DNA from 3 places in the Comamonas thiooxydans genome. Region 3 is predicted to be linked to each of the others. Evidence: predicted binding sites of a transcription regulator. Region 3 holds the regulator's gene; each other region holds the start of a gene.

Evidence for each region. The regulator HrcA, encoded in region 3, represses chaperone genes, less so after heat shock. The targets are predictions, from matches to a motif close to TTAGCACTCNNNNNNNNNGAGTGCTAA.
Region 1: the regulator HrcA is predicted to act here: its motif matches at 5,347-5,373, upstream of groES (co-chaperone GroES).
Region 2: the regulator HrcA is predicted to act here: its motif matches at 7,894-7,920, upstream of rpoH (RNA polymerase sigma factor RpoH).

What each region holds. Positions count from the first base shown of each region.
Region 1 is NZ_AP026738.1:749,948-759,800, forward strand. It holds gene coq7 (2-polyprenyl-3-methyl-6-methoxy-1,4-benzoquinone monooxygenase) at 1-268, opposite strand, end outside; gene CTR2_RS03380 (porin) at 599-1,684, shown strand; gene CTR2_RS03385 (porin) at 1,909-3,078, shown strand; gene groL (chaperonin GroEL) at 3,237-4,880, opposite strand; gene groES (co-chaperone GroES) at 4,972-5,262, opposite strand; gene CTR2_RS03400 (chemotaxis protein CheW) at 5,524-8,151, shown strand; gene CTR2_RS03405 (H-NS histone family protein) at 8,166-8,504, opposite strand; gene CTR2_RS03410 (GNAT family N-acetyltransferase) at 8,693-9,187, opposite strand; gene CTR2_RS03415 (bifunctional nicotinamide-nucleotide adenylyltransferase/Nudix hydroxylase) at 9,254-9,853, opposite strand, start outside.
Region 2 is NZ_AP026738.1:4,935,216-4,945,068, forward strand. It holds gene CTR2_RS23010 (MFS transporter) at 1-867, shown strand, start outside; partial or broken gene CTR2_RS27605 (IS5/IS1182 family transposase) at 896-1,162, opposite strand; gene CTR2_RS23020 (3-hydroxyacyl-CoA dehydrogenase family protein) at 1,487-2,392, shown strand; gene CTR2_RS23025 (beta-keto acid cleavage family enzyme) at 2,405-3,220, shown strand; gene CTR2_RS23030 (GntR family transcriptional regulator) at 3,229-3,861, opposite strand; gene CTR2_RS23035 (IlvD/Edd family dehydratase) at 3,922-5,679, opposite strand; gene CTR2_RS23040 (tripartite tricarboxylate transporter substrate binding protein) at 5,791-6,804, shown strand; gene CTR2_RS23045 (LysR family transcriptional regulator) at 6,854-7,774, shown strand; gene rpoH (RNA polymerase sigma factor RpoH) at 7,952-8,896, shown strand; gene CTR2_RS23055 (Bug family tripartite tricarboxylate transporter substrate binding protein) at 9,039-9,853, shown strand, end outside.
Region 3 is NZ_AP026738.1:937,155-947,007, forward strand. It holds gene rapZ (RNase adapter RapZ) at 1-36, opposite strand, end outside; gene recN (DNA repair protein RecN) at 41-1,798, opposite strand; gene CTR2_RS04285 (NAD kinase) at 1,801-2,700, opposite strand; gene hrcA (heat-inducible transcriptional repressor HrcA) at 2,730-3,737, shown strand; tRNA gene CTR2_RS04295 (tRNA-Ile) at 3,790-3,866, shown strand; tRNA gene CTR2_RS04300 (tRNA-Arg) at 3,983-4,059, shown strand; gene CTR2_RS04305 (CHASE2 domain-containing protein) at 4,113-6,458, opposite strand; gene CTR2_RS04310 (FecR family protein) at 6,575-8,281, opposite strand; gene CTR2_RS04315 (response regulator transcription factor) at 8,354-9,064, opposite strand; gene CTR2_RS04320 (tryptophan--tRNA ligase) at 9,144-9,853, opposite strand, start outside.

The sequences.
Region 1 (9,853 bases), 190 kb from region 3:
AGGCCAGGTGGTCCATTTCCTCGCGAGCGGCATGCAGCAGATGCTCGCGCAACTCCATGTCCTTGGTCACCATGGCCTGGGCGTTGTACAGGGCCTGCGCACAGACCTCGCCCACATGATTGACGCGCATCAAGGCTGCGGAGAGCTTGCGCTGTTCATCGCTCAGATCGGCTTCGGCGATCCCAGCTGCAGGCGAGCGCTCTGCGGCCACCGGGTCGGCAAACAGAGTGCGAAGAGCTGCATCGGCAGCGGTCAGAAACTTGTCCATGGCTAAAAAGAACTCAGTGCGGCGCCTGTCTGGCGTCAATGCACATAAGGTACACCAGAGTGGCTCATCCGCAACTTGCGCTGGGGCAATCCTAGGCAGGAACCCCTAAGGGTGTGCCCGCTGGTGCGGCTTGGTGTTTGTTGCGGTGGTGCAACGAAAACGCGCCGAATCGAGCAGTTTTGGGTGAATTCCTTTGCGCTGGGCTCGGTGGTCTGGTGCAATAGACCCAACTTCCCCACCAGGAGGTTGGCGCGGGAAACCGGTGGAGCTCGAGGCTCAAGTCTCTCTCCCATAGAACCGGCGCCCTTCTAAACCTTGGAGTAACTCGTAATGAAAAAATCTCTGATCGCCCTGGCAGTGCTGGCCGCTTCCGGCGCCGCAATGGCTCAATCTTCCGTGACCCTGTTTGGTGTGGTTGACACCGGCGTTTCCTACGTCAAGGGCAATGGTAGCGCTGGCAATTCCAACTACGGTCTGCACAACGGTTCCAACGCTTCTTCCCGTCTGGGCTTCCGCGGCGTGGAAGACCTGGGTGGCGGTCTGAAGGCTGGCTTCTGGCTGGAAGGCGCTATCGGCACCGACGTGGGTGACGGTTCCGGCGCTGGCCTGAAGGGCGGCAGCGGCTTCCAGTTCGGTCGTCGTTCCACCGTGAGCCTGATGGGCAACTTCGGTGAAGTGCGTCTGGGTCGTGACGAAGTGGTGGCTTACAACAAGCTGTCCGCTCACTCCAACTTCAGCGTGATCGGCGTGGGCGGTTTCCGCGGCTGGGCTAACAGCCAAGGCGATGCTATCCGTCAAAACAACAAGATCACTTACTTCACGCCTAACTTCTCCGGCTTCACTGCTGGCGTGGACTACGCCTTTGGTGAAAAGGCTGGCGACGGTCAGAACGGTCGTTACTTCGGCGGTTTCGTGGCTTACAACAACGGCCCTCTGGCTGTGACTCTGGGCGCTGACCGTAAGAACAATCCTTCTACTACTGACGGTTCCTACGGTGGTTCCAATGCTGCCTTCACACAAGGCGACAAGCTGGACTCCTACGGTCTGGGTGCTACTTATGACTTCGGCGTGGCCAAGGTCAATGGCTTGGCTCTGCAAGTCAAGGAAAAGGGCGCTGTTGTGAACTCCAAGCTGACCAGCTACGCTCTGGGCGTGTCCGCTCCCGTGGGTGGCGTGGGTGAAGTCAAGGCTCAGTACGCTCTGTACAAGGCCGGTGGCGACCTGTCTGGCAAGGCTCACCAGCTGAGCCTGGGTTATGTGCACAACCTGTCCAAGCGTACAGCTCTGTACGGTACATACTCCTTCCTGAAGAACAAGGACAACGCTCAGTTCACCCTGGGTGGCGTTCCTTCCTACGCAGTTGGCGCTGGCAAGGCTAGCAACGGCGTGCAAGTTGGTATCCGCCACGCTTTCTAATCAGTTGCTGGCATAAGCCAGTAATTGCTTAAAAGCCAAAAGGCCTGTCGAAAGACAGGCCTTTTTTATTTCTGGGGTTAAACCTGAAAGGGTGTTTGCTGAGAGGTTTGTCCCCAGAGGGAAAGGCCTGTGTTGCGCTTGTGCCAAAGCTCTCGTTGCTGGAGAAAGCATTTCTAGAATGAAATTTCCACCAACTGTTAGTGAATTAAGAGAGAGGCAACACAATGACATCTTCATTTGTGAAAAAAACATTGGCTTTGGCTGTGCTGGGTTCTCTGGGAACAATGGCTTATGCACAAAGCAGCGTGCAACTGTATGGCATTGTGGATGCAGCGATTCGTCACACGACTAATGAGGGGCCAAATAAAAGCGGTCTGACCAAAATGATCGGTGGTGGCATGTCGGAGAGCCGCTGGGGTATCAATATCAAGGAAGATTTGGGTGGTGGCCTGTCGGCTATTGCCAACCTGGAAAATCGTTTCTGGACGGATTCGGGCACGCCCAGCACCGCTCAGCCTTACTTTGCGCAGTCCTGGGTGGGCTTGCGCAGCACCAGTTTTGGTCAGGTGACCATGGGGCGCCAATACAACGTGCTGTTTGATCTGGTGACCTCTACCTATGCATCGTTCCCATATTCCCCTTATATGGATGCCTACAAGCCTGAAATCGGCATGTCTCTGGGCGCGCGTGCAAACAATATGCTGAAGTACGTTGCCGAGTTCGGGCCGGTTCGTGCGGGGTTGCAGTATTCTTTTGACGAAGGAAATACCTTTGCCAAGAAGGGCGGCAGTATTGATATGACGCCAGGTGGTCTGGCATTGAAGACCGCAGGTGGCTATCTGCGCTATTCTGCCGACGGCATTTCCGTGGGCGGTGCTTTCCAGCGCTCCACCTTGCCGGCCGGCACCGATGTGGATGCCTGGACATTGGGCGGCTCCTATCGCACCGGGCCTCTGTATCTGATGGCTGGTTACGGCCAGAACAAGGTCAAGGATAGTCTCGGTGCTGCTGGGGCTGGTGCCATTTTTGACGCCGGCCTGCTCAATGCATATTGGACAGGCTCTTCCAATGGTGGCTTTATCGCGGGCAATGCGCCTGGCAACTTTGCCAACAAGCGTGAGATGTTCAAGGTCGGTTTTGGCTACCAGGTCACGCCGCAGCTCAATGCCGGCCTGCATTACTACCATGCCAAGCAATCGGGATCGGCGACTGGCGCCTTCAATGGCAAGGCCGACTTTATCGTTGCCGTGGCTGACTATGCCTTCTCCAAGCGCACCGACGCTTATTTCGCGGTGGACTACACCAAGACCAAAGGCGGTGCGGGTGTGATGCTTGATTCCAATGGAGCGAAAAAGCGTACCGGCATCACTGTCGGCCTGCGTCATCGTTTCTAAGGCGAATCTTTGGATAGAAAAGCCAGCCCGATATCGGCTGGCTTTTTTGTGCTCGGAGCAATTCGTGAAGCTCGACGCAAAAGAAAAAGGCCGCAGATGCGGCCTTTTTCTTGTGGGCAAACCAGGTGGAGCAAACCACCTGGTCAGCAGCAGAGCAATTACATGCCCATACCACCCATGCCGCCCATGCCGCCCATGTCGGGCATGGCAGGAGCTGCGTCAGCCTTGGGGGCTTCGGCGATCATGCACTCGGTGGTCAGCAGCAGGGAGGCCACGGAAGCGGCGTTCTGCAGAGCAGTGCGAGTCACCTTGGTGGGATCCAGAATACCCATTTCCAGCATGTCGCCGTAGCTGTCGTTGGCCGCATTGAAGCCGTAGTTGCCGGAGCCGTTCAGCACGGCGTTCACGACCACCGAGGGCTCGCCACCGGCGTTGGCCACGATTTCGCGCAGAGGTGCTTCGATGGCCTTCAGAACCAGCTTGATGCCAGCGTCTTGTTCGGCATTGCCGGTAGCCAGGGCGCCAACGGCTTGCTTGGCGCGCAGCAGGGCCACGCCACCGCCGGCCACGATGCCTTCTTCCACAGCAGCGCGGGTAGCGTGCAGGGCGTCTTCCACGCGGGCCTTCTTTTCCTTCATTTCGACTTCGGTGGCAGCGCCAACCTTGATCACGGCAACACCGCCAGCCAGCTTGGCCACGCGCTCTTGCAGCTTTTCACGGTCGTAGTCGGAAGTGGCTTCTTCGATCTGGGCGCGGATTTGCTTGACGCGGGCTTCGATTTCAGCAGCTTGGCCAGCACCGTCGATGATGGTGGTGTTTTCCTTGCCGATTTCGACGCGTTGGGCTTGGCCCAGGTCTTCCAGGGTCACCTTTTCCAGCGACAGGCCCACTTCTTCAGCGATGACCTTGCCGCCAGTCAGGATGGCGATGTCTTCCAGCATGGCCTTGCGGCGGTCGCCGAAGCCAGGGGCCTTCACAGCCACAACCTTCAGGATGCCGCGGATGGTGTTGACCACCAGAGTCGCCAGGGCTTCGCCTTCGACGTCTTCGGCAATGATCAGCAGAGGACGGCCGGCCTTGGCCACAGCTTCCAGTGTGGGCAGCAGGTCGCGGATGTTGCTGATCTTCTTGTCGAACAGCAGCACGAAGGGGTTGTCCAGAATAGCGGCTTGCTTTTCGGGGTTGTTGATGAAGTAGGGCGACAGGTAACCGCGGTCGAACTGCATGCCTTCGACGACGTCGAGCTCGTTGTCCAGCGACTTGCCTTCTTCAACCGTGATCACGCCTTCCTTGCCGACCTTGTCCATCGCGTCGGCAATGATCTTGCCCACGGATTCGTCGGAGTTGGCGGAGATCGAGCCGACCTGGGCGATTTCCTTGGAGGTAGTGGTGGCCTTGGATTGCTTCTTCAGCTCTTCCACCAGGGCGGCGACAGCCTTGTCGATGCCGCGCTTCAGATCCATGGGGTTCAGGCCGGAAGCCACGTACTTGGAGCCTTCGCGCACGATGGCCTGGGCCAGCACGGTAGCGGTGGTCGTGCCGTCACCGGCGATGTCGTTGGTCTTGGAGGCCACTTCCTTCACGAGCTGGGCGCCCATGTTCTGCAGCTTGTCCTTGAGTTCGATTTCCTTGGCCACGGACACACCGTCCTTGGTCACGGTGGGGGCGCCGAAGGAGCGCTCCAGCACCACGTTGCGACCCTTGGGGCCCAGGGTAACCTTGACTGCGTTGGCCAGGATGTTCACGCCTTCAACCATGCGTGCACGTGCTTCACCGCCGAAAACTACGTCTTTTGCTGCCATTTTTGGCTCCTAAAGAATGGGGTTCAAATGTTCTGCCGGCGCTTATCAATCAATCGCCAGCAGCTATGAATAGGGGGGTGTTCGGGAAGGATTACTTCTCGACGACTGCGAACAGGTCGTCTTCCTTCATGACCAGCAGCTCGTCGCCGTGGATCTTCACGGTTTGGCCAGAGTACTTGCCGAACAGAACGCGGTCGCCGACCTTCACGTTCAGGGCGATCAGTTCGCCCTTGTCATTGCGCTTGCCGGGACCCACAGCCAGCACTTCGCCCTGGTCAGGCTTCTCGGTGGCAGCATCAGGGAGCACGATGCCCGAGGCTGTCTTGGTTTCGTTTTCGAGGCGCTTGACGATCACGCGATCGTGCAGGGGACGCAGGTTCATACCAACTCCTAAATACATCAACAAAGTTGAAACAAGACTTGCCAGCCATCCTGGCCGACATTCGGAATATCTAGGGTCAAGCTGTTAGCACTCAACCCCATCGAGTGCTAATAATAAGGCAATTTCCCGAGCTTTCAAGACCTCCCCCCAGCCGATCAGAGGGCCAATCTGTCAAGGAGCAGGGTTTGTGCGGAGTCATGTGTAACGTGTTTTTACAAATAGGCCTGGCTTTTGCTCTGTCAGAACATGCCTCTAGAAACCATGACTGCCCCGGCGCAGCGCGCCCAGGATCTGCTGCAGACAGACGTCTTCATTCCTCATATGCGCCAGGTCGGGCGCTGCGAGAGTTCGCTCAGGGAGCTGAATCTGATGTGGCGGCTCATAGAGTCCTCCGCCAAGATGAATTGCCCTGAGGAAGCGCAGGCCTTGCTGCCCATGATGGCCGCCACGCGTGGCGGCTTCGAACGGCTGGAGCAGGATCTGGTGCGCTCCATGGTCATGCAGGCGGTGGCAGGGGTGACGGCAGGGCTGTCCAGTCAGGCGCAGCATCTGATCGATACCCTGGTGCGCAATCTCTACGAGCGCACGGCCGATGTGGGGTTTCTGGCGACCGATGCCGTGCTGTGCGGTTTCATGGCCGGGCTGGATGGCGATGAGGCAGCCATTACCCGGCGTCTGCAGGCCTATCGGAGCAAATACACGGTCTATGCAGACATTCTGCTGCTGGATGCCAAAGGCCAGGTACGAGCGAGCGCGCGGGAGAGGAGTCAGGCCAAGGATCAGCCATGCCGGGATGCGTTGATTGCCCGTGCGCTGCAGAGCCCGGGCTTTGTGCAGAGCTTTGGTGCTACCGACCTGCTGCCGGGCCATGACAGTGGGCTGATCTATGCGCATCGCATGCTGGACCCCACCAACCGGCAAGCCATGGGCGTGCTGTGCCTGTGCTTTGACTTCGACGGCGAGATGCAAGGCATCTGGAGCGGACGCGAGCAGGCTGACGGCAGTGGCGCACCTGAGGCGCAGACCAGCATCGCCCTGCTGCTGGATGAGCAGGGTCAGGTGCTGGCCAGCAGCGATCTGCACTGGATTGGTGTGGGTGCGAATGTGCGGCCTCACCGTGATGGTGCGAGCGCGCTGCATGTGCATGGAGGACGCACCTATCTGGTGCAATCTGCGGCATCGGCAGGCTATCAGGGCTATATGGGCCCCCAGGGCTGGCGGGCGCAGATCATGACGCCGCTGGAGCTGGCCTTCGGCCTCCAGTCGCAGGCGGGTCTGGATGGGCTGGATGCCGAGGTGGCCCAGGGCCTGCTGACACATGCGCACCGTTTCTGCCCGCCTCTGCACGCCATCCACAGCGCGGCGGACACCATACGCCGTGTGGTCTGGAACGGGCGAGTGATGACGGCAGGCAAGCAGATGGACAACACGCGGCTGCAAGCCGTGCTCGAGCAGATTGGCGAGACCGGGGCAAGGACCAACGAGGTCTTCTCCCAGTCCATCGATGCGCTCTACGGCACGGTGCTCAATACCGCACTGCGGGACAACAGCCTGTTGACCAGTCTGCTGGTGGATCTGCTTGATCGCAATCTCTACGAGCGTGCCAACGACTGCCGCTGGTGGGCCTTGACGCCGCAGCTGTCCGAATTGCTCGAGGACCAGGCTTTGGGCGAGACGGCCCCAGATCAGGTAAGTGAGGTGTGCGAGTTGCTCACCGCCATTCACGACCTCTATACGGTCTACCAGCAAATCATGGTCTATGACGCCCGCGGCAGAGTCGTGGCCGTCAGCCAGAGAGGGCAGGCAGAGAGTCGGGAGCTACTGGGCAGTTATATAGAGGCGGACAGCTTGCACCAGGTCATGGCGCTGGCAGGGACCCAGGCCTATCACGTCTCGCCATGGCGCCCTTGTGTTCAGCACGAGGAGGATGGTCCGACCTATGTCTATCACGCGGCCATACGCAACGCCGATGGGATGGTGCTGGGCGGGATCGGCCTGGTGTTTCATGCACAGCGTGAATTCAAGGCCATGCTCGAGGGCGTGAGCGGCGTTCAGGCGGCAGGTGCAGGCAGCAGGCGGGTGGCCTACCTGAACCGCTCGGGCCTGGTCATGTCCTCCTCGGATGTGCTGCTGCAGCCAGGCATGCGGCTGGATCTGCCGCCGCAGATGCTGGCTTTGGCACCAGGCCAGAGCATGGCCCGCGCCATGGTGTATCAGGGTCAGTATTGCGTGGTGGCGATTACGGCAGGCAGCGGCTACCGGGAGTTCAAGCGCAGCGACGGCTATCGCGAAGAGGTGCTTGCGCTGTCCGTGCAGGCTTTTGGTGCGGTGCAGGACGATGCCCTGGCGGCTGTCGGTCGGCGCAACACCAGGGTGCAAAGCCTGGCTGCGGCCAGTCAGGGCAGCGCTTTGGGCATTGAGATGGCGACTTTTTTTGTGGGGCGCAGCGTGCTTGCCGTCGATGCGGCCTGCGTGCTCGAGGCCCAGAGCGCCTCGGCCATCGCTCCCGTTTCGGCCGGTCGCTTGCCGCACTGCGTGGGAACGCTGGCGCGGCGCAGCCAGGGCGTCGTGGCCGGCTATGTATGGGTCTTCGATCTGGGAGCCCTGCTCTTTGGCAAACCTGTCATCAGGACGGCGCAAAGCCAGGTGATCGTGCTGGAGCACCAGGGGCTCAAGCTGGGCGTGCTGGTCAGTGATCTCGAAGGCGTGGTGCGCTTCGAGAGCGGGCAGTTGCGACTGGCTCCTGCAATGGCGGGTGCGGCAGATCAGCTGGTGGACCGCTTGATCCGTGCCAATGACGGAGATCTGCTCATCCAATGCCTGAACGTGACGGCCCTGGTGCGCATGCTCAAGGCACCGCTGCCGGCGGAGCAGGCTGCTGGGGGCTGAACGGGCAGGGGCGCTTACTGAACCGGGAACGGGTTCTTTTCGTCGCGAGGGGCGCTGAAGTCCACGGTCGGCGTGGTCTTGATCTCGTACTGGCCGCGATCCTTGCCTTCGATCCACTTCGGGGGCTTGCCGCGGCCGGTCCAGGTCGCACCACTTTCGGGGTCGTAGTACCTGGCCTCGACCTTTTTCTTTTCTTCAGGCTTCCAGGGGAAGACCTGCTGAGAGGTAAAGCCGAAGGTGGCGATCAGTTGCTTGACGGTGGCCAGGGCTTCCTTGGCTTCGGTGCTGCGCGCTTCTTCGATGCGCTTGTCCAGCGCATTTTTCTGAGCGATGAGTTCTTGATAGCTTGGCATTCTGGATTCCAGAGATAGTGTGAAAGGTCAGCACTGATTGCCGCCTTTGTTATTGTTTTGCAAAACCATTCATTTTGGCGCAAGCGCGAACGCGCCGCATTGTTGATGCTGCGTACACTCAATCTGCAAAGGGGCGCACATCACTTCGAAGGGCTGCACACATCACTCTGGATGATCCGGTCTGGGGCTCAAGCCTGTTTTTCACCCGTGGCCATGGCCTGCAGGGCGGAGCCCGTCATGCGATAGCGGATCCATTCGGTCTGCGGCAGGGCGCCCAGGCTGTCATAGAACTTGATGGAGGGGGTGTTCCAGTCCAGGCAGCTCCATTCAAAGCGGCCGCAGTCCTTTTCCATGGCAATGCGCGCCAGATGCTGGAGCAGGGCCTTGCCGGCGCCGTGGCCGCGAGCGTCGGGCGTGATGTATAGGTCTTCCAGATACAGGCCATGCTGGCCCTGCCAGGTGGAATAGTTGAAGAAGTACACGGCAAAGCCCACGGCCTGGCCGTCAATCTCGCAGATCAGGCCGAAGACAGCCGGGTTGGCGCAGAACAGCGTGCGACGCACATGGTCGGGCGTGGCCTTGACTTCATGCTCGGCCTTTTCATAGATGGCGAGTTCGCGTACGAAGTGCAGGATCAGGTCGATGTCTTGCTCGGTGGCGGGGCGGATATGGAGCTGGCTCATAAAATAACAGGAAAAAGTGGCTTCAGCGCTTGATAGTCAAGCGCTCGCAGCTATGGTTTTTATGTGTCAGGCGACCTGGCGCTCGGGCTCGCTCTGAGCCAGAGTCACGGGCAGGAACTGGCACAGGATCTGGAAGTGGTCCTCGAAGAACTCGGCCTCCATGCGAGGCAGATCGGCAACCGGCACCCAACGGGCCAGGGCGGCGTCGTCCGCGCCCTGTACCGGGGGCAGGCTGGGCTGCACGCCCAGATCCAGATAGTGCACATGGGTGATGGTACGCCCGCGCAGGCTGCGGTCCGGGTGATCGAAGACCTGCACGGCCTGCAGGGCGGCCAGCAGATCGGCCTCGCTGATGGAGGAGCAGGTTTCTTCACGCAACTCGCGCATGCAGGATTGCCAGAGGCTGTCACGCTGCTCCAGAAAGCCGCCGGGCAGTGCCCACAGGCCCTGGCCCGGAGCATGGCCGCGCTGGATCAGAAGCACCTGGTCCTGGCCCTTGGCACGGCAGCGCAGCAGCGCATCCACGGTGACGAACACCGGTGCATAAGGTGCCTTGGCCCAGGCCCGCTTGTAGTCCTGCAGCATATGCCACTCTTTTTGCAGGCGCAGATACAGCGGTGTCTGGGCCCAGCGGCGCAAAAAGTCCAGCGTGCTCTCGGGCATCTG
Region 2 (9,853 bases), 1.9 Mb from region 3:
TCCGACACCGGTTTTGGCAGCATGTCTGCGCTGTCCGCCATGGCTGTGGGTCTGCTGAGTTTTGCGACCTTTGTGTGGGTGGAACTGCGTGCCCTGCATCCCATGTTCGACTTTTCCGTCTTTCGGGTGCGCAATTTCTCCGGTGCGCTGCTGGGCTCCATGGGCATGAACTTCAGCTTCTGGGCGTTCATCATCTACCTGCCCATCTATTTTCAGAGTGCGCTAGGTCAGGATGTCACGGCCGCCGGTGTCTCGCTGCTAGCCTACACCCTTCCCACGCTGGTGTTCCCGGTGGTCGGAGAACGCATCGCCATGCGCTATGGCCCGCGTATCGCCATTCCGCTGGGGCTATTCGCCATCGGTCTTGGATTCATGCTGATGCTCGCTGGCAGCCAGCTCGCCCACAGCCACTGGCTTTACGTGCTGCCGGGCTGCATGATTGCCGGCGCAGGGCTGGGTATCACCAACACCCCGGTGACAAATACCACCACGGCAGCGGTCTCGAGCACACGCGCCGGCATGGCATCCGGCATCGACATGAGTGCCCGCATGATTACGCTGTCGATCAATATCGCGCTGATGGGTTTCCTGCTGGTGCATGGCGTACAGCAGCACCTGCAAACCGCATTGCGCGACCCTGTCGATGCTGCAGCGCTGCGCGAGATGGCCAACGGCATTGCCTCGGGCAACCTGCAAGCCCTGCAGGCAGGTGCTGGCGCCGTCACTTCGCCACAGGCACTGACAGACATTGCCCGCGAGGCATTGGTGTACAGCTTTGGCGGCGTAATGCTCTATGCGGCCATCGCCGTGTGGCTGCTGGCACTGGGCAGCTTTGTGATCTTCTCGGGTCGCAGAGCAGCACGGTGACCTGTATGGCAGTCCAAGCCGATGGGCAAGCATCTGCTCGCTGATCTGCAACTTGGTTGCCTGCATTGCCATGGACATCGACTTCCTGCCTAGGCAGCAAGCCGCAGGCTTCGACAACATCGCAGGCATTGGCAGCCGTGCCACCTGCTGTGTGCACCAGGCCAGAATCAGCATCCATGCCGAAGTACCACTGCTTGCCTTTCCCGCTCTGGTGCATCTCTTCACCATGCACCTTGTTTCTATTCCTGGTGAATGCCAGTGCAGCACTCAAGGTAGCGTCCACGGTAGCGCCAGCGTGCGGCATAGCTTCCCAATGCGTTGCTGCGGCAAATTCATGACACGACTCCAAGTCGATCAAAGACTGCCGTACTTTGCACCGCCTGCGATTTGCTGAATCGTGTTGGCGGCTCTTCACAGATAGAAGAGTCACATCACAATATATTTAAAAATCAGGATATTTATCCCAATAAATTTGTTTAACAAATTTATTGAAACCCTCCAGACTCCCTCCAAGACTCATAGAACCTGGAGACATCAGTTGGAGCAAAAGATTTTCAGTGCGCCTGGGCACTTTTTCCGCCCCTCGCGTTCACATGCTGTTGTTATTGGCGGCGGGACTATGGGAGCCGATGTCGCGGTCGTCCTCTGCCGAGGCGCTTGCAAAACGACTGTTGTCGAGTCCAATCCCGACCGGGCTGCCAAAGTCCCTGGGCTGGTCCATCACGGCTTGACCCAACTGGATGCGCCGCAGCAGCTTGCCCACCTGTCCGTCGTCTCGTCATTGGACGACCTCGACTGGAGCTCTGTGGATCTTGTGATCGAATGCATCCCGGAGCGCCTGGACATCAAGCAAGCGCTTTTCAAGCAACTCGAGCAGCACGCCCGCAAAGATGCATTGCTGGCCAGCAATAGCTCGAGCTTCCCCATTACGGCAATTGCAGAAGGCCTTGCAACGCAGGAACGCATGTTGGGTCTGCACTTCTTCATGCCTGCGCATCTGACGCCTCTTGTTGAAGTGGTGTGCGGCGAGGCATCCCGCATGGAATGTGCAGAGAACCTTCATGCTTTCATGCGCCAGTGCGGCATGGTGCCGGTGCTGGTAAAGAAGGATTTGCCAGGCTTTTTGGCGAACCGTCTGCAGCACGCGCTGGCTCGCGAAGCTTTTGCACTGATTGAAGCGGGCATTGCATCAGCCGAAGACGTGGATTCAGCCGTGCGCTTTGGCTTCGGCTTTCGCTTTCTTGCAGCGGGCCCCGTGCTTCAGCGCGACCATGCAGGTCTGGAAGTCCACTGCGCCGCTGGAGCAACGATGTATCCATCGCTGGCGGCCAACAAGGAGCCAAGCCCATGCCTTTCGCAAAGAGTGGCTGAGGGCAAATTCGGCATGAAGTCCGGAGAAGGTTTTTTCAAGTGGACTCCAGAGAGCATCGCGCAGGAGAAACAGCGCTACCAGAAGACGCTGCTGGCAGGTCTCGAACTTCTCAAGAGCGAATTGCCTTCCGTGGGCGACGCTGCCGTGCAGTAAGAGGAGCGCATGATGAATACACCTCTGATCATCACCGTCGCTCCCAACGGAGCCTACAAGACCAGGGAGCAGCACCCCGAGGTTCCATTGACTGCTCGCGATCTGGCACAGACGGCCAAGGAATGCCTGGAATCCGGTGCATCCATGATCCATATGCATGTGCGCAAGCCTGACGGCAAGCATTTGCTCGATGCCCACGCCTATCTTGAAGCCACTGCTGCAGTGCGCAAAGCGGTGGGCCAGGAACTGGTGGTTCAGGTCACCACTGAAGCGGCTCAGGTCTATCAGCCATACGAGCAGATGCGGGTCGCACGAGAAACAGCGCCGGAAGCGATCTCCGTCGGCTTGCGCGAAATACTCAAACCTGAAGTTCCCGAAACGGATATCCGGTCCTTCTTCACATGGCTCAAGCAGAGCAATGTGATGACCCAGATCATTTTGTATGACGTGGCGGACGTGCAGGCCTGGCAGCACCTGCTTGCAGGCGGCGTCATCCCGGAAAACAAATGGTTTCTGCTTTTCGTACTGGGCCGCTACTCTGCCGGTCAGACCTCTTCGCCCATCGATCTGCTGCCGTTCCTGAATGCCCATGACGACACCTATCCATGGGCAATGTGCGCCTTCGGCCCTCAGGAAAATGCATGCGCGATGGCTGCTGCCAGCCTTGGAGGGCATGCGCGCGTCGGCTTCGAGAACAACCTGTTCCTGAAGAGCGGTGAGCCGGCGGCAAGCAATGCAGCCTTGGTCGCCCAGGTCTGCCAGGGGGCCGCAGCGCTGGGCCGTCCGCTGGCCACGGCTCACGATATTCGAAGCCTGTTCCTGAACTGATCAGCACTTCAAGGCAGCAGCGCCTCTTGTGTCTTCAAGTAGTGGTCTCTTGGAGGCACAAGATGCTCTGCCGTCAGACGGATCAGGCGCTCCCTCGACCCCTCCCCCTGCGCCAGTACCGCCAGCAACTCGTGATGCTCCTGTTGGGATTGCAGCTGACGCTCTCTGGACATCAGCGTTCCAAATCGAATCGCATGCGTTTGGCGGGCGAAGTCTTCGATGGATTGCGACAAGAAAACATTGCCGCATTGAGCAAACAAAAGCCGATGAAACTCCTGGTTGGTCCGAAAAATGCCGCGCGGGTCCTGTTGCTGGATCGCTGCGTCGTGCCCGGCCTGAATGCGCCTGAGCTGCTCCAGAGCGTCACGGTCCAGAGGCAGCACAATTCTGCGCATCGCCTCCAGCTCAAGCAGTTCTCTCATTTCGTAGAGATGAACGACTTCCTCTCTGCTGAAAGCCTTCACCATGGAGCCGATATTGCGCCTGCGCTCAAGCAGGCCAGCACTCTCGAGCTGAGCCAACGCATCTCGCACCACATGGCGTTTGGCTGCGAATCTTTCCATCAGCTCATCTTCAACAAGACGCACTCTGGGAGCCAAGAGGCCCAGAACAATGTCTTCCTCCAATGTCGCGGCAATCACGGATGCACCGTCCTCGGATGGACGGCGCTCCTTGGCAAAAGCGCCCGTCGGCATATGAACTTAACTCCTTGGAATCGAACCCTTGCGTTCCGTCGCAGTCAAGAAATCAAAGTCTGCGCCACGGTCAGCCTGCAAAACAGTTTTCTTGAACAGATGCGCGTAACCGCGCTCCGCTGCAGGAACTTGAACAGGCTTGGCATTCTGACGCATAGCCAGCTCTTCATCACTGACCAGCCATTCAATACAGCGCTCGCGCACCGACAGGCGAATTCTGTCCCCGGTTTGCACCCAGGCCAAGGGTCCGCCAATCGCCGCCTCCGGCGTCACATGCAGGACGATGGTGCCGAAAGCGGTGCCACTCATTCGGCCATCGGAGACGCGCACCATGTCTTTCACGCCTTGGGCAGCGAGCTTCTTGGGAATGGGCAGGTATCCCGCTTCCGGCATCGCCGCTCCTTTGGGGCCGATGTTCTTGAGCACCAGCACATCCTCGGCCCGAACATCCAGCTCGGGCGAGTCGATACGCGCCGCCAGATCCTCCGCATTCTCGAAGACAACGGCACGGCCCTCATGCTCCATCAGCTCGGGGTTGGCTGCGGACTGCTTGATGATGGCTCCTGCTGGGGCAAGATTGCCATGCAGCACGGCAATGCCTCCCTGTGGATACAAGGGGGCATCCAGAGTCTTGACCACATGCTGCTTGAAGCCGGGACCTGCCGCCTCCAGTTCCTCGCCCAGGGTGCGCCCCGTCACGGTCAGTGCATCCAGGTGCAGCAGGGGCTTGAGCTCTCGAAGCAGGGTATGCATGCCGCCTGCTGCATGAAAGTCCTCCATGTAGTGGTCACCGGACGGCTTGAGGTCGAGCAACACCGGGGTATTGCGACTCATGACGTCCAAGGCCTTGAGATCCAGCTCGTAGCCCAGACGACCCGCGATCGCGGCCAGATGCACGATGGCATTGGTCGAGCCCCCCATGGCCAGCAGCACGCGCATGGCGTTTTCGAAGGCAGCAGGCGTGAGAATCTTGTCAATGCTCAACCCTGCACGCGCCATATGCACGGCCACCTCACCGGATCGCTCCGCAATTCGAATGCGATCGGCAGTGACCGCTGGAGGGGTCGCACTGCCAGGAAGGCCAATTCCCAGAGCCTCTGCAATGCAGGCCATCGTGCTGGCAGTGCCTGCCACCGAGCAGGTGCCCACACTGGCGACGAGCTGATTGTTGACGTCGGAAATTTCCTCCGCATCAATTTCTTCGGCACGAAATTTTCCCCAGTAGCGTCGGCAATCGGTGCAGGCCCCCACTCTTTCGCTTCGATGCGATCCCGTGAGCATGGAGCCGGTGACCAGTTGCACTGCCGGCAGTCCGACCGAAGCGGCGCCCATCAGTTGAGCCGGCACTGTCTTGTCACACCCCCCGATCAGCACGACCGCATCCATGGGCTGGGCTCGCAGCATCTCCTCTGTGTCCATGGACATGAGGTTGCGCAGATACATGCTGGTCGGCTGAGAAAAGCTCTCGTGCAGCGAGATGGTCGGGAAGTCCATGGGCAGGCCACCTGCCATCAGGATGCCGCGCTTCACCGCCTCGATCAACTGCGGCATGTTTCCGTGACAAGGGTTGTAGGAGCTGCCTGTGTTCGTGATACCGATCACAGGCCTATCCAGAGCCTTGTCGGTATAGCCCGCCCCCTTGATGAAGGCCTTGCGCAAAAAGAGAGAGAAACCGCGATCACCGTAGTTGGTGAGTCCTTTGGAAATGCCGCTCGAAGCGGCTTCCGGATGAATCGTGGCTTGCTGGTCTGGCTTGTTCGTCATGGGAGGGTTAACCATTGTTGATGCACTGATTATTAATAATATTATTGATTAAAGAAAAAATCGAGCGCTCAAACAAGAAAGCGCATACCTGAAAACCCTAAAGGAGACTTCATGAAACCCACAGAACTCGTTGATCCGGTCATGCGCCGCCGCAAGCTCATTAACCTGGTTGCAACCGCCCTCGTCGCATCTGGTGCATCGGGAGCAGCCTGTGCGCAAACTGACTACCCCACCAAACCCGTGAGGCTGGTGGTTCCCTATGCGCCGGGCGGAGCGACAGATGTCATCGGCCGCGTTCTTGCCAAGCAGCTTTCAGACGCACTCGGGCAGCAGTTCGTCGTCGACAATCGCGCCGGAGCTGGCGGCAGCCTTGGTGCAGGTCAAGTCGCCAAATCACCTGCCGATGGCTACACCTTGCTGATGGGTGCATTCACAAGCCACACCATCAATGCAGCGCTAACGCCTGCTGCGACTCCTTTTGACATCCATAAGAGCTTCTCTCACATCTCGGTCGTGGGCACCGTTCCGCTGGTATTTGTGGTCAACCCCAGTGTTCAGGCGAAATCCGTCAAGGAACTGGTAGCCCTTGCCAAGGCCAGCCCCGGCAGCATCACGTTTGCATCCGCAGGCAATGGCTCGCCTCAGCATCTCTCGATCGAGATGTTCAAGCGTCAGACACAGGTTGAAGTCGTTCATGTGCCCTACAAAGGCAGCGGACCCGCTCTTTCCGATCTGCTCGGCGGTCAGATCAATGCCATGATTGACACCGTTCCTGCCGCACAAAGTCAGATCAAGGCAGGCAAGCTCCGGGCCCTGGCCACCACGACCAAAGAACGCGTTGCCTCGATTCCAGACATCGCTACTGTCGTGGAAGCTGGATTTCCAGACATGCAGGTCAGCTCCATGTTTGCACTTTCGGCACCTGCAGGAACTCCAGGTGCAGTCATTCAGAAGATCAATTCAGCGCTGAAAGTGATTCTGTCCAAGCAGGATGTCAAGGACTCCATGCTCGCCCAGGGCACTATTGCTACCTACAGCACGCCGGACGAGTCGGCCAAGATCATCAACGCCGAGTACGCCAAGTGGGCCCGATTGATCAAAGACAGCGACATCAAGGCTGAATAAGCGAAGATAACGGAGCTGCGGACGCTGCAGCTCCGCTACCTATACTGCTGTGGTGGAAGCCAACCTATCAACCAAAGACCTGAGAGCGGTAGTAGCCCTGAGCCAGACCAAGAGCTTTGGTCAAGCCGCCCTCCTGGTTCACCTCTCACAATCTGCGCTGTCGGCCCTGATTGCGCGTGTAGAAGCCCAGATCGGAGCAAGACTGTTTGAGCGCACCACTCGCGCTGTCGAGCTGACCGATGCGGGGCATGTTTTTATTTCCCATGCCCAGGAGATCTTGCGAGATACGCAGCGTGCCCTACGAGCCGTGACGGACACCGTCCAACTCAGAACGGGATCGGTGACTGTTGCCGCACTTCCTTCTTTGGCCGCCTCGCTGCTGCCAAAGGTCTTTGCCGAATTCACGCGGATTCATCCCGAGGTACGCTTGTCCTTGCTTGATACCTTATCAGGCCCTGCATTTGATCTCGTTCGTGACGGCAAAGTTGACTTTGCACTCACTGCAGCAGATCCCAAGCAAGAAGACCTCGCATATGAGCAATTGATGGAGGACCAGTTCTTTCTCATCTGTCCTGATGACCACCCTCTATCCAGGCAGACAGGTCACGTCCCGATCGAGACCACTCTGGACTACCCGCATGTCTCCATGCCCAGTTCTGCCAGCGTCCGCCAGTACATTGATGCGGATCTGCACTCAAAAGGGCTTTATTTCGCACCTGTCTTTGAAGTTGACCATATTGCAACTATTGGAGCCTTGGTCAGTGCCGGTCTGGGCATCAGTGCACTGCCTGAAACAGCCGTATCGCTGTTACAAGCTGACCGCCTTGTGCAGATTCCTTTGTCGGCCCCTGGAATTCAACGTCCCTTGGGCATAGTGACGCGCCGCCACGCACCTCGAAGCTCGGCGGCCAAGGCATTGGAGGCGTTAATCAGAGCGAGCCTGCACAACCTGGCCTCTCATTCAAGCTAGAGCACTGCTGCAGATTCCGGAAAAGAGAGAGGTCGAAGGGAATGTAAAAAATTCTCCACGAATCGACACAAGCCGCCTGCGCCGTCAAAAAACCAACAAAAGCTGTGGGAACTTTGTCTTTAGCACTCTCTCTAACGGAGTGCTAATATGAAGATCATGGAAGAAAGGAAACCTGCAATGAAAACTGCCTCCGGCTCCATTGCTACTGCCTTGGCGCCCGCGAACCCCTGGGCGCTGGTACCTCCGCTGGGCAACCTGGATGCCTATATCTCGGCGGTCAATCGTATGCCAATGCTCACCCTTGAGGAAGAGCAGGACTACGCTCGCAAGCTCAAAGAACACAATGATCTGGACGCCGCCGGGCGTCTGGTGATGTCCCACCTGCGTCTGGTCGTCTCCATCTCGCGCCAGTACCTGGGCTATGGTCTGCCTCACGGCGACCTGATTCAGGAAGGCAATGTGGGCCTGATGAAGGCTGTCAAACGATTCGACCCCGATCAGGGCGTGCGTCTGGTCAGCTACGCCATGCACTGGATCAAGGCGGAAATCCACGAATACATTCTGAAGAACTGGCGCATGGTCAAGGTCGCCACGACCAAGGCCCAACGCAAGCTGTTCTTCAATCTGCGCTCGATGAAGCATGACCTGAAGTCCGATGCCGCCATGGCGGACGAAGAGTTGGCCCTGCGCGAGACGCTGACCTCGAACGAAATTGACGCGGTCGCTGCCAAGCTCAACGTCAAGCGTGAGGAAGTCATCGAGATGGAGACCCGTCTGGCTGGTGGCGATGTGCTGCTGGATCCCTCTCCCAGTGATGATGGAGAACAGGCCTTCGGCCCTATCGCCTACCTGGCTGATGCCAGTCACGAGCCTACAGCCATGCTCGAATCGCGCCAGCGCGATCATCTGGCCACCGATGGCTTGGTCATGGCACTGGAGGGCCTGGATGACCGTAGCCGCCGCATCGTTGAAGAGCGCTGGCTCAAGGTCAATGACGACGGCTCTGGCGGCATGACGCTGCATGAGCTGGCTGCCGAATACGGTGTGAGCGCCGAGCGCATTCGCCAGATTGAGGTAGCCGCCATGAAAAAGATGAAAAAAGCGCTGGCCGAGTTTGCGTAAACGCCAACTTGCGCTCCAAGCCTTTAAAAGGCTGAAATGCTGAACCTCAAACCCGGATAATTTCCGGGTTTTTTATTTTTCGGCATTGATGCATGTTCTCATGCACACCGATCGCCTATCAAGAATTCAAAAGAGACCTGCCATGCCTATTCGCACTTCGCGCATCTTGAAGAACCTGTCCCGCCGCAGCCTGGTTGCGGCAGGAGTCGCCATGGTGGCGACAGCAATGGCTCCGGCCGTCCTGGCAGCCGACAACTGGCCCGACAAGCCCCTGCATCTGATCGTGGGCTTCCCCGCAGGCTCCTCGCCCGACCTGACAGCCCGCGCATTGGCCGAGCCATTGGAGAAGAAGCTGGGTCAGACCATCATCGTGGAAAACCGCGTGGGGGCCGGCGGCAATATCGCCGGCGAATATGTCGCCAAGGCAGATGGCTATACCTTCAGCGTGATGATCAACGGCAATATGACCATTGCCAAGATGCTCAACCCTGCCGTGCGCTATGACCCCATCAAGGACCTGCAGCCCGTGAGCCTGATCGGCGTGGCTCCGCTGGTACTGGTGGCCCCTGCATCGGCCCCACAAGGCAAGGCCTTTATGGAAGCTGCCGCCAAGGCTGGCGACAAATGGAGCTATGGCTCGCCCGGTGTCGGTACCGTGGGCCATCTGGGCATGGAACTGCTCAAGAGTCGCTCGGCCATCAAGGCCGTGCACGTGCCCTATACCGGCTATCCCCAAGTGTTCAACGGCATTCAGGGCGGCGATTTGAAGCTATCCATGCTCCCTCCGGCACTGGCTATGGCACAGATTCAGGCTGGCAAGCTGCACGGCATTGGAGTGACCTCTGCAGCACGCAGCCCGCTGGCTCCCGGCCTTCCCAGCCTCAAGGAGCTCGGCGTCAACAACTTCGACCTGGAAATCTGGAACGCCGTGGCAGCGCCCAGGTCCATGCCCAAGGC
Region 3 (9,853 bases):
GGACATGCCGCTGATCAGAACAATCTCCATGGACATGATTTCAAACTCCTCTGACTTTGCCGCTTTTGCGTGCTGTAGTGCTGGCCTTGGCACTTCGGGCCTGGGTGCCCGATGGACGCTGGGCGCTGTTGGCGGCCTGCTTTGCAGGCAATCTTGCCATGGCCAGCATTTCTCTGGCATGGGCCATGGTTGCTTCGGACAGGTGTTCGCCGCCCAGCATGCGGGCCATTTCCATCTCGCGCTCCTCGCCAGTCAGTGGATCCACGCTGCTGATGGTGGTGTTGGACTTGGGGCGCTTGGTCACCCGGTAGTGCTGGTCTGCATAGGCAGCGACCTGGGGCAGGTGAGTGACGGCCAGCACCTGGCGTGAATCGCCGAGCGAGTGCATGAGGCGGCCCACGGTTTCGGCCACGGCTCCACCCACGCCGGAGTCCACCTCGTCAAAAATCAGGGTCCCGGCCTGGCCCAGTTCGCTGGTGGTCACGGCAATGGCCAGCGAGATGCGCGACAACTCGCCGCCCGATGCCACCTTGGCAACGGGCTTGGGCGTGGCGCCGGTATGGCCTGCAACCAGAAAAGTGATGCTGTCCGTGCCCGCAGGACTGGCGGTATCGGCATGCTCGAGCTGCACTTCGAAACGGCCGCCCTTCATGCCCAGACTTTGCATGGACTGGGTGATGGCGCGGGACAGGCGTGGTGCAGCCAGGGTTCGCTGCTGCGAGATTTTGCGCGCTTCGGCCTGATACCTGAGGTGGGCGGCTTGCTCTTTGGCGCGCAGCCCCTCCACATCGACGGCAGCATCCAGCTGGTGCAGCTCCTGTTTCCAGCCTTCGAGCAGGGCGGGCAAGTCCTCGGGTGTGCGCTTGTAGCGGCGCGCCAGTTGCATCCACAGCGACAGGCGTTCATCGAGATCGGCCAGCAGCTCGGGATCCAGATCGGCGCGGCGCAGATAGGCCTGCAGCGAGTGACGGGCATCGTGCAACTGGGCCACACAGGAGCCCAGTACGTCGGCAATGCTCTGAAACTCAGGCTCAAGATGCTCCTGATCCTGCAGCAGGTGGTGGGCCCTGCCCAATGGGGTGGCCGCTCCCGAATCGTCATCCTCCAGTAGTTGCAGGCAGGACTGGGCCGAGTCCATCAAGGTCTGCGCGTGTGACAGACGTGTGTGCTGGGCATTGAGCTCATCCCACTCTTCGGCGTGCGGCGACAGCTTGTCCAGCTCGGAAATCTGCCATTGCAGCCGTTCCCGTTCGCGTTGCAGATTGTCCTGGGCCGAGAGCGCCTGCTCCAGTGCCTGATGGTTCTGGCGCCAGTCCTGCCAAAGCGATTTGAGCTGGGCCGTTTCAATGCCGCCGTAGGTATCCAGCATGGCGCGTGCTGCGTCCGGGCGGGTCAGGCTTTGCCAGGCATGCTGGCCGTGAATGTCGATCAGCTGATCGCCCAGATGGCGCAGCTGCGTGGCCGTGGCGGGAGAGCCGTTGATCCAGGCGCGGCTGCGGCCCAGACTGTCGATGACGCGGCGCAGCAGCAAATCCTGCTCCTGCGCAAAACCCGACTCTTCCAGCCATTCATGAAGATGGGGTGGGCAATCGAACTCTGCGCAAATATCGGCCTGAGGGCAGCCTTCGCGCACCACCTGTGCATCGGCTCGCGCGCCCAGCACCAGTTGCAGGGCATCGAGCATGATGGATTTGCCGGCCCCGGTTTCGCCGGTCAGCACCGTGAAGCCGGTCTGCCAGTCCAGATCGAGTGACTGGACAATCACAAAGTCCCGCAGGACGATGCGCTTCAAGGCCATGGTCAGACGCCTCCCTCGTTCCAGCCCAGTTTTTTGCGCAGGGTATCGAAGTAATTCCAGCCCTTGGGGTGCAGAAAGTGCACGCTGTGATCGGCGCGCGTCACCAGGATGCGGTCGCCATGCTGCAGCGATTTCAGGGACTGCATGTCGAAGTTCGCGCTGGCGTCGCCTCGGCCGCCCACCACCTCGATAGTCACTTCCTGGGCGTCGGAGAGCACGATGGGGCGGTTGGAGAGGTTGTGCGGCGCGATGGGCACCATCACCCAGGCCGGAATCGATGGGTGCAGCATGGGGCCGCCAGCCGATAGCGCATAGGCGGTGGAGCCCGTGGGAGTGGCCACGATCAAGCCGTCCGCGCGCTGGTTGGAGACAAAGCTGCCGCCGACCTCGATGCGCAGCTCCACCATGCCCGAGGTCGAGCCACGGTTGACCACCACGTCATTCATGGCCTGTGCTTCAAACACGCACTGGCCGTCGCGCATGACGCGAGCATTCATCAGCGTGCGTTCGTCTTCCTCGTACTCGCCCTGCAATATGGGCGTGATGGAGGCTTCGAATTCATCCAGGGCGATATCGGTGACAAACCCCAGGCGGCCCTGGTTGATGCCGACCAGCGGCGTTCCATAGCGTGCCAGATGGCGACACACACCCAGCATGGTGCCGTCGCCGCCCACGACCAGGCCGAGGTCGCAATGCCTGCCCAGGCCGTCCACGTCCATGCTCGGGTAATCGGGCAGGCCCGCATAGATGGCCGACTGGGTATCCAGAATCACCTCACAACCCAGGCTGCGCACGTAACCGGCAATCCGTTGCAGCGCTTCGCTGGCTGCATCGGACGGAACGCCTGCTGCGGGTGTGTGGTACTTGCCGATCAGGGCAATATGGTGGAACGTGGATGTCATCTGGGAAATTACATCATTAAAATGAAATCATGCTCGACGAACGTGCCAAGTTATTGCTCAAAGCGCTGATCGAGCGTTACATCGCTGACGGTCAACCAGTCGGCTCGCGCACTCTTTCACGTGCATCCGGGCTTGAATTGTCGCCTGCCACCATACGCAACGTGATGGCCGACCTGGAAGAGATGGGTCTGATCATCAGCCCTCACACATCGGCAGGCCGCGTGCCGACAGCCAGGGGATACCGCCTGTTTGTCGACACCATGCTGACTGTGGACCGCTGCGATCTTGTAACGCCCGGCCTGATGCCTGAACAGCCGCAGAAGGTGATTGCCAATGCGGCCAATCTGCTGTCCAACCTCTCCCAGTTCGTGGGTGTGGTCATGGTGCCGCGTCGCAGCTCCGTCTTCAAGCATATCGAGTTCGTGCGCCTGTCGGAGCGGCGCTTTCTGGTCATCATCGTCTCGCCCGAGGGCGATGTGCAAAACCGCGTGATCTTCACAGATGTGGACTACGAGTCCTCGCAACTGATAGAAGCCTCGAATTTCCTCAATCACCACTACGCCGGTTTGGCAATGGAGGAGGTGCGCACGCGGCTGCAAACCGAGGTGGAGCAATTGCGGGGCCAGGTTGCCAGCCTCATGCAGGCAGCGGTGAATGTAGGCACTGAGGTCATGAGCAACCATGATCGCGAGGATGTGGTGATCGCCGGCGAGCGTAATCTGCTGTCCGTGAGCGATTTTTCCAGCGATATGGGCAATCTGCGCCGCGCTTTCGACCTGTTCGAACAGAAAACGCAGATTCTCAGGCTGCTGGACTTCTCCAATCAGGCTGATGGCGTACGCATTTACATCGGCGGCGAGAGCCAGATCGTTCCATTTGAAGATCTGTCCGTAGTGAGTGCTCCCTATGAGCTCGACGGCAAGGTGGTTGGCACCTTGGGGGTGATCGGCCCCACGCGTATGCACTACGACAAGATGATCCAGATTGTCGATATCACGTCCAAACTGGTGAGCAATGCTCTGAGCCACAAGCGTTAGGCCCTACAATGGCGAAGTTTTTCTGGTGGCAGCCACGGCTGTTGTCAGTGTTGGGGCGTTAGCTCAGTTGGTTAGAGCAGAGGACTCATAATCCTTTGGTCGTCGGTTCAAGTCCGCCACGCCCTACCAAGCTGCATGAAAGCCTGCCGTCTTCACCGATGGCAGGCTTTTTCTTTGCATGAACGCGAAAAAGTTGTCGATTTGGTCCGAGAGCCGTTTTTGCACTGCTAGAATACAACCCTGTTGCGGCTGTAGCTCAGCTGGATAGAGTACTTGGCTACGAACCAAGGGGTCGTGGGTTCGATTCCTGCCAGCCGCACCACAAAACGTCAAGCCTCAGAACTGAAAAGTTCTGAGGCTTTTTCGTTTCTGGACTCAGGCTTTGGGTATCAGCAAGGTGAAGCTGCTGCCTTGGCCCAGCTGGCTGCTTATCTGCAGGCTGCCGCCATGACGCTGTGCCACGGTGCGCGTGAAGGCCAGGCCCAGGCCCACGCCATCCATGCGCTGGTGTTGCTGCAGGCGCTCGAACGGCTGGCTGAGTCTGGCCAGCGATGCCTCGTCCATGCCGGATCCGTGATCGCGCACGGCGATGCCCCATTGGTTGTCTTGCTCGACAACGGCGACTTCCACTTGGGCTCCGCCATCCCCAGTCTGTGGCTTGCCGTATTTGATGGCATTGCTCAGCAGGTTGATGACGGCGCGGTGCAGCAGACCGGGATCTCCATGTACGCAGGCTTCGGCATCCGGCAGCTGGAATAGCAGTTGCATGTTCTGCTGCTGGGCAAGGGTCCAGCAATCCGAGACGGCCTGATCCGCCAGCAGACCCAGATCCAGGACTTCGCTGCGGTATTGCTGCTGCTGGGCTCTGGCCAGATGCACAAAATCGTCTGCCAGCTGAAGAGACGACTGGGCATAGCTCTCAATGCGGTCAAACAGTGCATCTTGCGACTCGATGCGCTTGCCTGTGCGCTGCATCTCCAGCAAGGTGATGATGGACCCTATCGGGGCACGGATGTCGTGGGAGATGAACTGCATGGCCTGGTCGCGCTGGGCCTGTGCACTGCGCAGGTCGCTGATATCGACCAGGGTGATGAGCCAGCCTGAGGTGGGCGGTGCCTCGAAGCTCTGGCTCAGCAGCATCAGATGGCGGCCCTGGGTGTCGCGCCCTTCGCTCTGGCGTGACAGAGTGGCCTGCTGCAATGCACTGCGCGTGAGCAGTGGTGTGCTGCTGGCAGTGCGGGCGCCGCCGCTGCTGGCGCTGTTCAGGCCTTGGAGCAAGGCGACCAGATCGTCACCTTGCTGGAGTTTGTGTTCCAGGCTTTCGATATAGCGGTGCGCGGCCGTGTTGGCAAGCAGCAGCAGCCCTTCGCGGTCGCAGACAAAAGTGGCCGAGGGCAGTTGGCGCAGGCTTTCGCTGACGAAGTGATGCAATGCGCGCAGCTGGCGCGAGGCTTGTTCCACAGCGTCGATCCGCTGATCGAGTGCATCGCTCTTGAGCGAGGGGGCGGGCAGGCCCTGGCCTTGCAGATCGCGCAGCTCCAGCGCCAGAAAGCGTGTGGCGGCGCGCAGGCGCAGCCAGCTCCAGAGCGGGTAGGCAAGCGACAGGCTCAGCAGTGCCGCAGCGGGGGCTGTCTGCACATGACCCCAACGCGGCGCCAAACCGGCTATCGACAGACTGAGCAAGGCCAGCAGGATGCTGGAAATCAGCCCGCCAGAAGGGCCGAGCCAGGCCAGAGCCAGCAGGCCCAGCAGCACGGGCAGCACATTGAGGCTGCGGTTGAGCGTGGCAGTGGCTGGCTCCAGATGTGTGTCCTGAAGGATGCCGTTGAGCACATGACCCAGCATCTCCACATTCGAGATCAGGCGCGCATCAAAGCCGATGGGGGCCGTGAATTTTTCGCCGAGACCTGCGGCAGTGGCTCCAATCAGCACGTATTTGCCGCGAAAGGCGGCTGCCGGAATGTTGCCGCGCAAGACGTCGATATAGGAGTAGGTGGTGAACGGCGAGCCCAGGCTTTTCTGACGGTCCTGCGCCGCCTGGGCAAAGGCGATGAACTGGGGCTGCAGCTTTTGCCAGGAGTCGGCTGCAACCGAGCCTGCTGGAGGTGGGGCAGATGGTTGGCAGGGTTGGGCGTTCTGGCCCACGCAGTGCAGGCTCAGCGCCATATGCCACCAGAGCTGGCCGGCCTTGCCTTCCTGCGCATAAAAGCGTCGCACCACACCGTCGGCATCCACAGGCATCTGGGTGTGCCCCAGAGCAGCAGCCTCGCTGGCAAGGCTCTGTAAAGGGGCGGTGGCAGCGCTTTGCGCGGCACGCGTGACGGGCAGCACTACGTTGCCGCTTTTTTTCAGTGCTCGTTGCAGCAGCAGATCGTCGCCGGGGTAGTCCCAGTCTTCCTCGCTGAAGACCACATCCATGCCGATGGCGCGGGGCTGGCCCTGCGCGATGCGATCCAGCAAGGCTGTGTGCAGCGCACGCCGCCAGGGCCAGCGGCCTATGCTGTCGATACTGTCATCGTCGATGGCCACGATGACGACTTCGGGCGAGGCAGGACGCTGATGAAGCCAGGCCGAGGTGTCCTGAATAATGCCGTTGAGACGTGCCAGCTGCCCCGGGCCGCTGAGCCACCAGGTCATGCCGAGCAGGAAAGCGCTGAGCAGCAGCCAGCTCAGGCGCAGGTCCTGCAAGCGGTTTTTACGCAGGTTGGGAGCTTCAACCATATGGGCGACTCGGTGAGAAGCTCGTAAAACAATAGCTTCCAGCGCCTGTCATATAAGCGATCAAGATATGAATCCTATGAAGCTTCATGGAATTCAAGCGCTGGCAGCTATGGTTTTTACTGGCGCATCAGGCGTGAACCGTCGCCGGAAGTCAGCGCCTGTCCCTCGGACGAGGTCACCCAGTTGCCGGTCTGGAATTGGCGCGCGACAGAGAGATTGCTGCGCAGGCCGTTGGCATCCTCGACCTGCATCTGCAGATAGTAGGTGCCAGGAGGCAGACCCTGCGTGCTCCACTGAGGCTGGGTCATCCAGGTGTCGATCAGGGGCGCAGTAAAACCGGCGTCGCTGGCCACCACGATACGGTAGCGTTGACCCTCTTCACCTGCCCAGTGAATATGGCGGCTGCCTTCGCCGGGCGCGCCGCCGATCTGGAGTTCGGGCGATTTGGGTGCCAGGGCCAGTTTCATCTTTTGCGGGGCGGCGAAAGGACCCGCATCCAGCTGGCCGCTGCCGAGCTTACGGATGCTGCCTACGCGCCACATATATTCGCCGACAGGCAGCTTGGCCAGCGTACTGGCAGGCAGGGCGCAGTCCTTGAGGTCGTTGGCGTCGATGAGTGGCCGGGCAAAGCTGCCGTCGGCGGTGGCTACCTGGATGCGGTAGGCCGAGGCTTCCGCCACCTGGGTGCATTGCAGGCCGTGCTGGCCCTGTCCGATGGTGGCTTCAGGTGCTGGAGACTCATAGAGCGGGGGCACCGGATGGGCTTTGACGCGCAACGCTTGCAGGCTGCGTTTGCCAGGAATGCCGTTGACGTCAATGGCGCGAATGGCCGCAATGTAGCTGCCGTCTTCCACACCCGTCAGGCGTGCAGGTGACTTGGTGAACATGCCTCCGCGCACGATCTGGGTCAGCTCCTTGTCCTGAGCGAGCAGCACTTGGTAGCGCACGGCACCGGCCATGGCAGGCAGGGGCAGGCTGACCCAGTTGGCGTCTTCGACAAGAGCGGGCCAGGCCGCAATATCGGGAGCCCCCAGCATGGCAGTGGGCCTGCCGATCTGGCCGTTGGCGGAAACGGACAGACCTTGACCAGGCCTCAGCAAGGCTGAGGGCTGGCCCGTCTGCACGGCGACCGAGCCTTCGTCGACGGCAGCAGCCGTGCGGCCCTCGTCATCGCTCATCACCAGAAACTGGGTGCCGCGCACGCTGGTCGAAGCCGCCGGGGTGCGCACCTCGAAGCGGCGCTCGCTATTGGCTTGCCTGGACACTTGTGCTTCAATTGCGCCCTCGCGGAGATCGATGACGGACTGCAGACTGCCGGCTCGGCCTTTGCGGCGCATCTGGCGCAGCTCGACATCGGATTCGGACTGCACACGCACCAGTGAGCCATCTGCCAGGCGGACGGAGACAAAGGCGTTGGCCGGAACCTGGAGCGAATCACCTTCCTGCAGCAGCTGGCCTTTTTGCACGGGCTGAGGCGGCGCGTTGACGGAGTCTGCGAGATGGCTCGCAGAGCGTGTGCTTTGCACATCGCCTTGCACAAACACCACCGAAGCCATCGCGGCGCGCAACAGGCGCGTGGGAATTTCCAGCACCGAGCCGGGGCGCAGACGCAGAGGGTCTTCCACCTTGTTGTGGCTTTGCAGAGCTGTCCAGCGCTTATGGTCGCCAAGATAGCGTGCTGCCAGCATCTCCAGCGTATCTCCAGTCACCACGCGGTGGGCAATGACATCGTTGCCGCGGGGCGTGATCTGGGCATGGGCCAGACCTGTTGCCGTCATCCCTCCAAACGCCACCCACAGCATGCCTGCGCCCAGAATGGGCATCGGGGAGTGGGCGGAAAAGAGGTTTTGACGTAAATCAGGCATTTTTAAAGATGGGTGAGGGGGCTGCCGAACTCAAGCAGCGGGGGCTGCGGGCTGCGCAGCTTCGGGGGCATCCAAGCGGTAACCATAGCCATAAACGGCTGAAATGGCATAGGGCTGACCGGCGCGCAGGTTCAGCAGATTGCGCAGGCGCGAGACATGGGTGTCCAGCGAGCGCGACTGCACCTCGGCGTTATGGCCCCAGACGACTTCGCGCAGATGATCGCGCGAGAGCAAACGGCCTTGGTTCTGGAACAGCGTCAGTGCCAGAGTGTATTCACGGTGCGTAACCTCCACGGGCTGGCCGTCCATCTCTATGCCATTGGTGGTGGTGAGAAAGCGGTAGGGGCCGAAGTCCAGCACGCTTTGTGCGGTCAGCGGATAGGCGCGGCGCAGCAGGGCGGAGATGCGAGCACGCAGCTCGCCCGCGCGGATGGGCTTGATCATGAAGTCATCGGCGCCGCTGGCCAGGCCTTCGACAATGTCGGCCTCTTCGCTGCGGTGGGTCACGAAGATGACCGGCACCTCCTTGCTGATCTGCTCGCGCACCCAGCGCACGATATCCGGCCCGCTGCTATCGGGCAGCTCCCAGTCAATCAGCAGCAAATCGAAGCTTTCGCGGCGCAGGGCTTGCTGCAGGGCGGCCCCCTTGAGGTAAGAGTGACAGCTGTGGCCGGCTTCCGTCGCGACTTGTTGCAACAGTTCCAGTTGTAGTGGATCGTCATCCAGGGCAGCAATACGCATCGGTCGTTCCTTTAGTGCGAAGGATTAAATCCGCGCTGCCCCGTGAGTGAGGAGGCAGCATCCCATAGGGGGTGAGGAGCTATTGCTCGGCGGCCTCACGCAGTTGTTCCAGGGCCTGGATCACCTGATCGTCGCTGACGTCGGCCAGCGTCTGCAGGCGCGGCTTGATGGCGGCCAGAGCCGTCGCGCCTTCGCGCTGCAACCGGGCGATGTTCTGCCCCGCTTCCTTGGGGGCGGTAAAGCCCAGGCTTTGCAGCAGCAACTGGCCGTCGGCAGCCACCAGCTTGAAGTAGAACTGGCCATCGGACTCGCGATACTGCTTGAACTGGGGCAGCGCCGTCTTGGCAACCTTGGTCTTGGCCTTGCTGGCTTGCGCCAGATTGCGGATGCCCACGGCGCCGCGCAGTTGCTGCAGCAAAGGGGTCGCCAGCTTGCGTGCCTTGATGGCACCGGCCTGAAGAATCTCTTCCAGCTCTGCGGGGTGGGCAATCAGGTATTCATAACGCTCGCGCATGGGGGCGATTTCGCGGTCGATGCGCTCGAACAGTGTCTGTTTGGCATCGCCCCAGGCAATGCCTTCGGCATATTGCTGGCGCAGGGCGGCACTTTCGTCTTCGCTGGCAAAGCCCTGATAGATCTGGAACAGGGCCGAGCCTTCGACTTCCTTGGCCTCGCCGGGGGCGCGCGAGTCGGTGGTGATGCTGTTGATGAGCTTCCTGAGTTGTTCACGTGGCGCAAACAGCGGAATCGTGTTGTTGTAGCTTTTGCTCATCTTGCGGCCGTCAAGGC